Rhodopseudomonas palustris: one gene and its partner. The protein of the gene in region 1 binds, or shares a complex with, the protein of each later gene. Links are inferred from orthologs where the notes say so. Each region holds a gene or a part of one and is shown in the gene's direction. Other genes may lie near its edges.

The links. Proteins that work in one complex are often made in the same cells at the same time.
Region 2: the proteins of SR870_RS10430 (region 1) and tldD are in contact, whole or in part, in a solved structure (PDB 5NJ9), measured with the Escherichia coli proteins. The link is inferred for Rhodopseudomonas palustris from one-to-one orthologs.

Annotation. Positions count from the first base shown.
Region 1 is NZ_CP140155.1:2,306,059-2,309,340, reverse strand. Bases 63-3,051 are described here. They hold SR870_RS10430 (TldD/PmbA family protein), read left to right. Parts: upstream 63-852; coding sequence 853-2,250; downstream 2,251-3,051. Other genes in these bases: SR870_RS10425 (3'(2'),5'-bisphosphate nucleotidase CysQ), read left to right, coding at 2,237-3,051; SR870_RS10435 (DUF6101 family protein), read right to left, coding at 63-556. Also shown: more of SR870_RS10435, read right to left, coding at 32-62; more of SR870_RS10425, read left to right, coding at 3,052-3,052; SR870_RS10420 (DUF4170 domain-containing protein), read left to right, coding at 3,088-3,282.
Region 2 is NZ_CP140155.1:4,669,374-4,676,862, reverse strand. What follows is about bases 1,689-4,605. They hold tldD (metalloprotease TldD), read left to right. Parts: upstream 1,689-2,391; coding sequence 2,392-3,819; downstream 3,820-4,605. Other genes in these bases: lepB (signal peptidase I), read left to right, coding at 3,816-4,586; SR870_RS21135 (DUF433 domain-containing protein), read right to left, coding at 2,061-2,276. Outside these bases: coxB (cytochrome c oxidase subunit II), read right to left, coding at 1-552; SR870_RS21140 (invasion associated locus B family protein), read left to right, coding at 1,049-1,534; SR870_RS21120 (cytochrome c biogenesis CcdA family protein), read right to left, coding at 5,673-6,401; SR870_RS21115 (thioredoxin family protein), read right to left, coding at 6,406-6,819; SR870_RS21110 (PAN domain-containing protein), read right to left, coding at 6,905-7,459. UniProt on the Escherichia coli protein: Metalloprotease involved in CcdA degradation. Suppresses the inhibitory activity of the carbon storage regulator (CsrA).

The DNA of each region.
Region 1 (3,282 bases):
AACTCGCAGCGCGCGGCGTTCCTCGAGGGACTCAGTTTCGGGCGATGATCTCGCGCTCGCCGGCGTAGTTGCGCGGCGCCTCCAGCAGCGCACCGGTGCGCCGTCGCATCAGGAAGCGCGGCCGGCGCCGGCTGATCACGCTGTGGCGGCGGCGGCGTTGCGCGGGTTCGCGCGGCGTGTCGTCGGGCAGTTGCGGCAGCGCGAAGATTTCGCTCCACAGCGCGCGGGCGCGTTCGATCTCGTCGTTGTCGTCGCTGATACACAGCGGCACCGACAGCGACGGATCGCGATGCACCAGCATCAGCATCCGGCCGTCGTCGAGCCCGCGGCAGGCGATGCCGCGGAAGTCGCTGACGCGCACCTTGATCGCCATCCGCATGCCGGCGACGGCGCGGTGCAGGATCACGCGTTCGCGATGCAATTCGATTTGCCGGATGCCGCCATCGGCGCGAACGTCGTGCGCGTCGAAGCGGATCGGCAGTGAGAGGGGGTCGAGCCGCAGAGCGCGGCTCGACCCGACGGGATTGCTCCCGCCTGTTGCTGTTTGACGCCTCACGGCTTTGTTCTCCCCGCCGGATTTATCTGTCCGGTCGATGGGTGAAGGATGCCAGAGCGGCGTCCGGAATCGCTTAAAAAGCTCGGTTAATCGAAGCTTGCGCGGCTTGCTTCGCCCCGCATGATTGACAGAAGCTTGGCCGGCATGATTGACGGAAGCTTGCCGCGAAGCCGACAATGATTTGTTCCTTCGCCGCGCAAGGTGCTTGAAGTCCGCGCCGAACAGGCACATCTGTGAAATCTCGGGATGCGTTTCCGGACCCGCCGTCATTGCTTTCAGCCTCAGGATTTCTGTTTGTGAACTCTTCACCAAGCGTCCGATCGCCGTCGTCGCCTTCCAGGGATCAAGACCTGCTCGATCAGTCGGCGTTGAGCGAACTGGCGCAACGGCTGGTCGAAGCGGCGACGCGCGCCGGCGCCGATCAGGCCGATGCGGTCGCGGTGCGCGGCGTCTCGCACGGCGTCGAAGTACGCGACGGGCGAATGCAGGAATCCGAGCGCTCGGAGGGCGACGACGTCGGCCTGCGCGTGCTGGTCGGCCGCCGTCAGGCGGTGGTCTCGACCAACGACATCACCGGCGACGGCGTGTCGAAGCTCGCCGAGCGCGCGGTGGCGATGGCCCGCGTCGCGCCCGACGACAAATATGTCGGCCTCGCCGATCCGGCGCTTTTGGCCCGCGATTTTCCGCAGCTCGATGTGCTCGATCCGCAGACCCCGTCGACCGCCGAGCTGGAGCGCCGGGCGCGCGAAGCCGAGCAGGCGGCGCTGGCGGTCGAGGGCGTCACCAAATCGGGCGGCGCCTCCGCCTCGTCGGGGATCGGCGGCATGGTGCTGGTGACTTCGACCGGCTTCCACGGCGCGTTCCTGCGCTCCAGCCACGGCATCTCGATGACCGCGATCGCTGGCGACGGCACCGGGATGGAGCGCGACTACGAATACACCACGGCGCCGCACGCCGCGGATCTGATGTCGCCGGAAACCGTCGGCCGTGTCGCCGGCGAGCGCACCGCGGCGCGGGTCGGCCCGCGCAAGGTCGAAACCTGCAAGGTGCCGGTGATCTTCGATCCGCGCGTCGCAGGCTCGCTGGTCGGGCATCTGGTCGGCGCCGTCAACGGCGCCGCGATCGCGCGCAAGACCTCGTTCCTCAAGGACCGGCTCGGCGACAAGCTGTTCCGCGACGGCATTCGCATCGTCGACGATCCACTGCGCAAGCGCGGGCTGCGTTCGCAGGCGTTCGATGCCGAGGGCGTCGCGGTCAAGGAACTCGCGATCGTCGATGACGGCGTGCTGACCACCTGGCTGCTCGACTGCGCCACCGCGCGCGAACTCGGGCTCACCACCACCGGGCACGCGCATCGCGGCGTGTCGTCGTCGCCGTCGCCCGGGCCCTATAATCTGCATCTCGAAGGCGGCACGATGAGTCCGGCCGAGCTGATGGGCGACATCAAGCAGGGCTTCTACGTCACCGATCTGATCGGCTCCGGCGTCAACGGCGTCACCGGCGACTACAGCCGCGGCGCCGCGGGTTTCTGGATCGAGAACGGCGAATGCACCTACGCGGTCAGCGAGGTCACCATCGCGGGCCATCTGATCGAGATGTACAAGACGCTGACGCCGGCCAATGATCTGACCTTCCGCTACGGCGTCAACGCGCCGACGCTGCGGATCGAGGGGCTGACGATTGCCGGACGCTAGTCCCGATACGCGGCATAGCGAAGCCGGAGGGCGCGACGCCGCGCTGCTGGCCGAGACGGTCCGCGAGGCGGGCGCGCTGGCGCTGTCGATGTTCCGCACCAAGCTGCGCGAGTGGACCAAGGGCGCGTCGTCGCCGGTGTCCGAGGCCGACATCGCCGTCAACGATCTGATCCGCGACCGGCTGCAATCCGCCGTTCCAGAATACGGATGGCTGTCCGAAGAAAGCGCCGACGATCCAGCGCGGCTGGACAGCCAGCGGGTCTGGATCATCGACCCGATCGACGGCACCCGCGCCTATCTCGCCGGGCGCGAGGACTGGTGCGTCTCCGCGGCGCTGGTCGAGAACGCCTCGCCGATTCTCGCGGCGGTATTCGCTCCGGTCAGTCAGGAGTTCTTCTTTGCCGCCCGGGGGGCGGGGGCGACGCTGAACGGGCTCCCGATTCGCGCGAGCGCCGGCCCGGATCTGGATTTCATCAAAGTTGCGGGGCCGAAACCGTTGATCGAGCGGCTCGCGCTGCCGGAAGGCGCTCACATTCTTCCGCGGATCGGCTCGCTGGCATTGCGTTTATGTGGCGTCGCCGATCGTCGGATCGACGTCGCGTTCGCAGGTGGGCAAAGCCGCGACTGGGACCTTGCCGCGGCCGATTTGATCGTGCACGAAGCGGATGGTACACTAACAACCCTCGCGGGCGAAGCCATCGTCTACAACCGTCCCGAGGTCACGCACGGCGTTCTGGTGGCCGCGGGGCGCGATCGTCATGCTCGAATCGTCGAGCATTTTCGCAATCGCCCTGCGAGTTGAGCCTGCATCTGCCCGTTTGCCGCTGAGGAACCTCGATGCCCGACACTGCGCAGCAATTGCTTCATCTCGTCATCGGCGGCGAGCTCGAGGATCTCGAGAACGTCACCTTCCGCGACCTCGACAAGGTCGACATCGTCGGGGTGTATCCGAGCTACGCGTCGGCCTTCGCGGCGTGGAAGGCGAAGGCCCACCAGACCGTCGACAACGCCCACATGCGCTATTTCATCGTT
Region 2 (7,489 bases), 2.4 Mb from region 1 along the record:
GACCGGCACCACGGTCTCGTTGTCGACCGCGAGCAGCCGCGGCGGCACCGGGTTCATTTTGGAGCGCTCTTCATCCGTCAGCATGATCGAGGTGAACTCGATCTTGTCGTCCGGATAGTTGTAGGTCCAGTTCCACTGGTTGCCGGTCGCCTTGATGGTGACGTCGGCCTTCGGAATATCGAGCTGGAAGAACAGCAGACGGAACGAAGGCACCGCGACCGCGACCAGGATCAGCACCGGCACGATGGTCCAGGCGACTTCGATCAGCGTGTGGTGCGTGGTCTTCGACGGCACCGGATTGGCCTTGGCGTTGAACTTCACCACCACGATCACCAGCAGCGCCAGCACGAACAGCGTGATTGCGGTGATCAGCCAGAGCAGGAAATTGTGGAACCAGACGATGTTCTCCATCACCGGTGTTGCGGCCTGCTGAAGCTGCATTTCCCACGGCGCGGGCTGCCCCGCGAACGCGGCGCCGCCGACGCCGAGCGCGCCTCCCAGAATGACACCGCAAAGCAAATGCCGGCCAATTCGGCCCATCGACATCGTCATGCCGCCTTCGCTCCCCTATGTATTTCCGGGCCTGCCACTTGTTGCGGAGTGCCCTTTCATTCTCGCGGGCATGCGACGCTATGCCCCCTTAAGAATGCTTCTCATTCCTTTCCTCAAACCACAATTCGCATGCAGCCGCAATGCAGTATTGTACTTTCGCAGCAGGCTCGCGGAGGTTTGTCCGCAGCCCGGAAAGCGTTACCGGTTGGGCACAACCGACAGTGCCCAACTGTCCTCAATTGGTGCTCGAGTATTGTGAACCGAGCTTGACAGTTGCCCCCGCCGATGTAGGCACAGCGCTCGAACTTCACGGGAGCCTGATTCGCTGGCGTGCGAGGCCGCCTTTATGGTGCCGTCATTGCCGGATCAGTCGGGGGCCCGCGACCTCGTCCAACCCATTCCTGCCTTGAAAGCGATCCCGATGGCCCCAGCCGAACGTTCGCCGATGCTCGTCTCATGCCGCCGGCTCGCGCGCGGCAGCAGCGCGCGGAGCGTGATGGCCGGCGCCGTGGCGATCGCTCTGGCGCTCGGATACAGCGGCCGCGCCGACGCGCAGGGCGCGGTGCGCTCGGTGCACGGCGACTGGCAGATCCGCTGCGACACGCCGCCCGGCGCCAAGGCCGAGCAATGCGCGCTGATCCAGAGCGTGGTGGCCGAAGACCGATCCAACGCCGGCCTCACCGTGATCATCCTCAAGACCGCGGATCAGAAGAGCAAGCTGATGCGCGTGGTGGCGCCGCTCGGCGTTCTGCTGCCGTCGGGCCTCGGCTTGAAGCTCGACAACGCCGACGTCGGCCGCGCCGGCTTCGTCCGCTGCCTGCCGAACGGCTGCGTCGCCGAAGTGGTGATGGACGACAAGCTGCTCGGCCAACTCCGCACCGCCAAGACCGCGACCTTCATCATCTTCGAGACCCCGGAAGAAGGCATCGGCTTCCCGCTCAGCCTCAACGGCCTCGGCGAAGGCTACGACAAGTTGCCGTAGCGCGGCGCGGGACTCGTAAATCCGCGGCCGCCGAACGCCGTCCTGCGGTCGGTATTCGCCTCGTGTCACACGGCGCCGGCTATGACGCACCGTGTCTCCGCACAATAGCCGTCGTCTCCGCACATTCACCGTCATGGCCGGGCTCGCCCCGGCCATCCACGGCCACAGGCACGGACGTGCGAGAAGTCGTGGATGCCCGGGTCAAGCCGGGCATGACGGCGTTTGTGTAGACCGGAGTCCGTCTGCTGCCGGAATGCGGCGCCGCCGCTATGGGCGGCTCGATGCACGACGATCAGCTTTCGTTTAGAGGGCGCTGCCGCCTCCCGCCCGCTCAAACCTGCGAATGGCCGACCAGTTGGTGGCGGCAACTATCTCGCCCGTAAAGGGGACCTGATGGGAAAGCGATCAGCTTTCCCCGTTAGATCAGGAGAGCAAAATGGCAAAACTTCCCATCGACTGGAACCGTGTGCTGGACTTGGCGCTCGGACTCCTCGAACTTCTGAAATGGTGGCTCGGCGCGTGACGCTCAGTGAGCCAGCCGCCGTTCACGATCGGCAGCATAAGCGAGCACGGCGCGGATATCCTGCTCGGTCAGTTCCGGGAAGTCCGACACGATCTCCGCAGGCGACTGCCCGGCCGCGAGCCAGCCAAGCACATCCGCGACCGAGATCCGCATGTTGCGGATGCAGGGCCGGCCGCCGCGTTTACCCGGCTCGATTGTGATGATCGCGCGATAATCCAGCGGCGCAGCCTAGCACATGTTGCGGATGGGCGCAGGATCTGCTTCCCGCCAGCCTCTCGCAGAACCGTCTCAGAGCGCCTATCTCTGTCCCGAACAACATTCGGGAACAGACCTCATGACCAGCCTCGCCCAGACCTCCCTGCTCGACCGCGCCAATCTCGATCGTGACGACGTCCGCCGCGAGATCGCGCGGGGGCTGCAGGGGGCCGATGATGGCGAGCTGTATCTCGAATACAGCCAGACCGAGGCCCTCGCCTTCGACAATGGCCGGCTGAAGCAGGCGACCTACGACACCGCGCAGGGTTTTGGCTTACGCGCGGTGAAAGACGATGCCGTGGGCTATGCGCATTCCTCCGACGTGTCGCTGCCGGCGCTGATCCGCGCCGCCGACGCGGTCGCCGCGGTGCGCGGCGATTACAGCGGCGTGCTTTCGGCGGCGCCGACCCACACCAATGTGCGGCTGTATGGCGACGACAACCCGCTCGACGCGCCGGGCTTCGAGGCCAAGGTCAAGCTGCTCGCCGAGATCGACGCCTATGTGCGCGACAAGGATCCGCGGGTACGGCAGGTGTCGGTGTCGGTCGGCGCCACCTGGCAGGTGGTCGAAATTTTGCGCCCCGACGGCGAGAGCTATCGCGACATCCGACCGCTGGTGCGGGTCAACGTCTCGGTGGTCGCGGGGCAAGGCGACCGTCAGGAAAGCGGCTCGAAGGGTTACGGCGGCCGCGAGCCCTATGCGCGCTTCATCGAGACCAAGGCCTGGCGCGAGGCCGCCGACGGCGCGCTGCGCGAGGCGATGGTCAATCTGGAATCGGTGCCGGCGCCGGCCGGCGAGATGGACGTGGTGCTCGGCCCCGGCTGGCCCGGCGTGATGCTGCACGAAGCCGTCGGCCACGGCCTCGAGGGCGATTTCAACCGCAAGAAGACCTCTGCCTTTGCGGGGCTGCTCGGCCAGCAGGTCGCCGCCAAGGGCGTCACCGTGGTCGACGACGGCACGATCTCGGCGCGGCGCGGCTCGCTGTCGATCGACGACGAGGGCACGCCGACCAGCCGCACCGTGCTGATCGAGGACGGCATTCTCACTGGCTACATGCAGGACCGCCAGAACGCCCGGCTGATGGGCATGAAGCCGACCGGCAACGGCCGCCGGCAGAGCTACGCCCATGTGCCGATGCCGCGGATGACCAACACCTACATGCTGGCCGGCAGCCACGACCCGGCCGAGATTCTCGCCTCGGTGAAGAACGGCATCTACGCGGCGAATTTCGGCGGCGGCCAGGTCGACATCACCTCCGGCAAATACGTGTTCCAGTGCACCGAGGCCTACAAGATCGAGAACGGCAAGATCGGCGCGCCGCTGAAGGGCGCGATGCTGATCGGCAACGGGCCGACCGATTTGCACCGCATTTCGATGATCGGAAACGACCTGCGGCTCGACGACGGCATCGGCACCTGCGGCAAGAACGGCCAGGGCGTGCCGGTCGGCGTCGGCCAGCCGACACTGCGGATGGACCGGATCACGGTCGGAGGAACCGGCGGATGAATTCCATGGCGGATGCGTTGATGGGAACGGCGCGTCGCTGGGCCTCCCAGCTCGGGCAATTGGCGGCCGTGGTGGCGATCGTGCTGGTCGGCAAGGGCGCGCTGGCCGAACCGTTCTACGTCCCGTCCGGCTCGATGGAGCCGACACTCTTGATCGGCGACGCCCTGCTCGCCTCGAAATATCCCTATGGCTATTCGACTGCGTCGCTGCCGATCCACGTCGCCTTTCCGGAAACCGGCCGGGTGTTCGGCGAGACCCCGAAGCGCGGCGACGTCGTGGTGTTTCGCTGGCCCGGCGACCGCTCGCAGGTCTGGGTCAAGCGCGTGATCGGCCTGCCCGGCGACCGGATCGAACTGACCGGCGGCGTGGTCAGCATCAACGGCGTCGCCGCGACGGTGAAAGCCGACGGCGTCGGCCGCGCCGAGGATGAAGACGGCGCCTACGAGACCGCCGCGAAATACATCGAGACCCTGCCCGGCGGCGTCTCGCATCCGATCTTCAAGCTGTACGACCACGGCCGGCTCGACAACACGCCGGAAATCACCGTGCCGCCGGGACATCTGTTCGTGATGGGCGACAACCGCGATAATTCCTCGGACAGCCGCGTCCCGGTGCGCCGGGGCGGCGTCGGGCTTTTGCCGATGGACAATCTGGTCGGCCGTGTCGACGCCATCGTCGGCTCGTGGAATCCCGGCGTGCGCAAGGAGCCGGTCACCAACTGGCTGTCCGGCTTCCGCATCGCCCGGTTCTTCACCTCGGTGCATTGAGCCGTCGGCTCGAAGCGCATCGGCAAAGTCCGTCATGCTGAGCGCGCCGCGCTCCACCTCTCGTTCGTCATTCCGGGGCGCGAGCGTAGCTCGCGAACCCGGAATCCATAGCCCCTGGACTCGCTGCGAGCCGGAGCGCCGCAACCCATGCCTCAACGCAGAGGGCGGTGGTTATGGATTCCGGGTTCGCCGCTGCGCGCCGCCCCGGAATGACGAAGGCGAGAGGCTTTCCGGGTGACCTTCAGTTTCGTGTCCCGTTCAGTTTCGTGTCCCGCACGCTGCGCAGCGGCACGCCGTGCCGCAGCGCGTCCGGAACACGAGACAAATCATCCCTTGACAATAATCCTATTATGATTATAATCCGCCACGTCCTGTCCGTGAGGGGCGCTTCGCGAGGCGTCGTACAAGCGGGACAGATCGACGGGCCGGGCAACCGGTCCGGAACGATGGCCCGGCGAAGCTGACACTGGTCAGCGAAGTCGGGTGGACGCGGCGTCCTGCGCGTTGCGGCTCGCACCCGCACGTCCGGGAGGCAGAGGTCACCGTCCGCCGCTACTACGAGCGGCTGCCGCTTTCGTGGCTGGACGGGCGCAGCAAGGCAGGGGAGATCCCGCTCCGCTGTGTTCCCGGAAGAACGGTCCCGATGCCCAAAACCGCCGCGGTGGGCGCGCCGACGAGGCGTTGCGCGATGGTCCGCAAAGCCATCGCGACACTCACCACCTTCGCGCCTCACGGCGCGCCCCCACCCCTCGCTGTGAAGCGACGGGTGCGCAACTCGGGCTCAGCGGAGCCGCGAGAGCGAATGGATGTGGCTGTTTGATAAGTGAAACGGACGTCATGTGAGGCAACGCGCTCGCCGCCCTCACTCCCGTCATGCGCGGGCTTGACCCGCCTGCGGGGCCGAAGCCCCTTCGGCGCGGCGGAGGCCCGCGCATCCATCGCGCGCGTCAGCGCGCCATGGAGAAGTTTATGCAAAGAGGATGTATTGCCGGGTCGAGCCCGGCAATGACGGCGCTTGGCATGGCCGCGCCTGATCCTCCAACGTCATCGCCCGGCTCGACCCGCTCGTCGATCCCGGCGAACATTCTAGAACGCCGTCGTCAGATTGGTCAGCCATTGCGGCGAGGCGGCAACCAGGGCGGCTTCGATCGTCTTGTCGAGGCCGGAGAGGATCGCGACGCCGATCGTGACGAAGGCGATCCCGAGCAGCAGCTTGCCGAGCTTGCCGGCCGACAGCAGCCGGCTGCGGATCGCCATCAGCGTCGTGCCCGACAGCCAGCCGAGCGCGACCAGCGGCAGCGCCGCGCCGATCCCGAACACCGCCATGGTCAGCGCCACGGTCGGCAGATCGCGGCCCTGCGACGCCAGCAGCGACGCCGCGCCCAGCGTCGGGCCGACGCAGGGCGACCACACCGCGCCGAGCAGCAGCCCGATCGCGAACTGTCCGGCGAGCCCCGAGCCTCGAGTCCCGCCTTCAGTCCCGCCGAAATACTGATCGGCCATTCCGGACAGCGGGCTGCCCGCCGCGGCGAGCCGCGCCTGCGCCGCCGGCACCAGCAGGACGGCGCCGAGCGCGATCATGATCACCGCAGCGGCGGTGCGGAAGACGCCGCCGTCCAGACCGACGCTGAAACCGACGGTCGCCACCAGCAGCCCGATCAGCGTGAACGACAGCGCGAGGCCGGCGGCCAACGCCAAGGGACCGTGGCGGTGTTGTGCCACCGCAGCGCCGAGCACGATCGGCACCAGCGGCAGCACACAGGGCGACAGGATCGACAGCAGACCGGCCAAAAAGGCCAGTGCCAACGCGGTCACGGCGTTACAGCGCCTTGCCGAGCAGGGTCGCGATCGAAGCCTCCTTGGTGTCGCCGACCGAACGGCCCTGCTCGGTCGCGCCCTTGAACACGATCAGGGTCGACTGCATGTTGGCGCCGAATTCCTTCACGACCGGCTTTTGGCCGTCGAAATCGACCCGGAAGATCTTGAGCTTGGCGAATTTCGGATCGCCCGCGAGGCGGTCGATGATCGGCGTCTGCGCCTTGCAGGTCGAGCACCAGTCGGCATGGATCGCGATCAGGACGGGTTCGCCGGCCGCCTGGGCCGCCTTGAAGGCCGCCGGCGTGTAGGGCGTCACAGGATTGGCAAGCGCCGCTGCGAATGGCAGCGCCACCGTCAGCGCGGCAGCGAGAACGGCGCGGGTGAACGTCTTTCGGGTCAGTCGAGCTTGAAACATCGTCGAAAATCCCTCTGCTGGCGAAGCGCCTGCACCGGCTCGGCCGGTGGCGCGTGCCAGAGTTACGAGAGGGTTCCCGCCAACGTTACCTGACCACGCCGGAAAAAAACCCGGGCTTGCGCCGCGGCGGTTTGACCTGGCTTTTCAGGAAGCAACGGGCGTTGCGGCCGACATAGCCTGGCCTCGCATAGGTCCAGGCGCGGCATTTGTTGTCCTGCTCGCACGCTGCCTTGCAGGCCTCGTCGCCTTCGTTGTGCTTCAGCTCGAAATTGCGGTAGTCGCCGCCGAACCGGTCGATCGACGACTCGATCGAGCCGCTGCGAGGCTCGAGAACCCCGGCCCCGCGCACGCCGGACACGCAGCAATTGTTCGGGCTGCGCTGCGGCACGCTGCTCTTCAGCCAGCAGAACGCGCCGTCCTCGGGCGCCTGCGGATAGGCGAAGGTCCAGGACCGGCAGCGGCGGTCGCGCTCGCACATCAGCGCACAGTCGGCGGGGTCGTTGCTCGAAACCGGCGCGCGCAGATAGTCCGCGCCCGGCCGGTCGAAATTGGCCTGCGCCTGCGCCACGCGCGGCGCCAGCACCGCCGCAGCAACGGCAAGCGCGAGTATCCATGCCCTGAGCGGGCCGCCTCGCCGCATCCACACCCGCTTTCGAATTGAGCCCGTGTC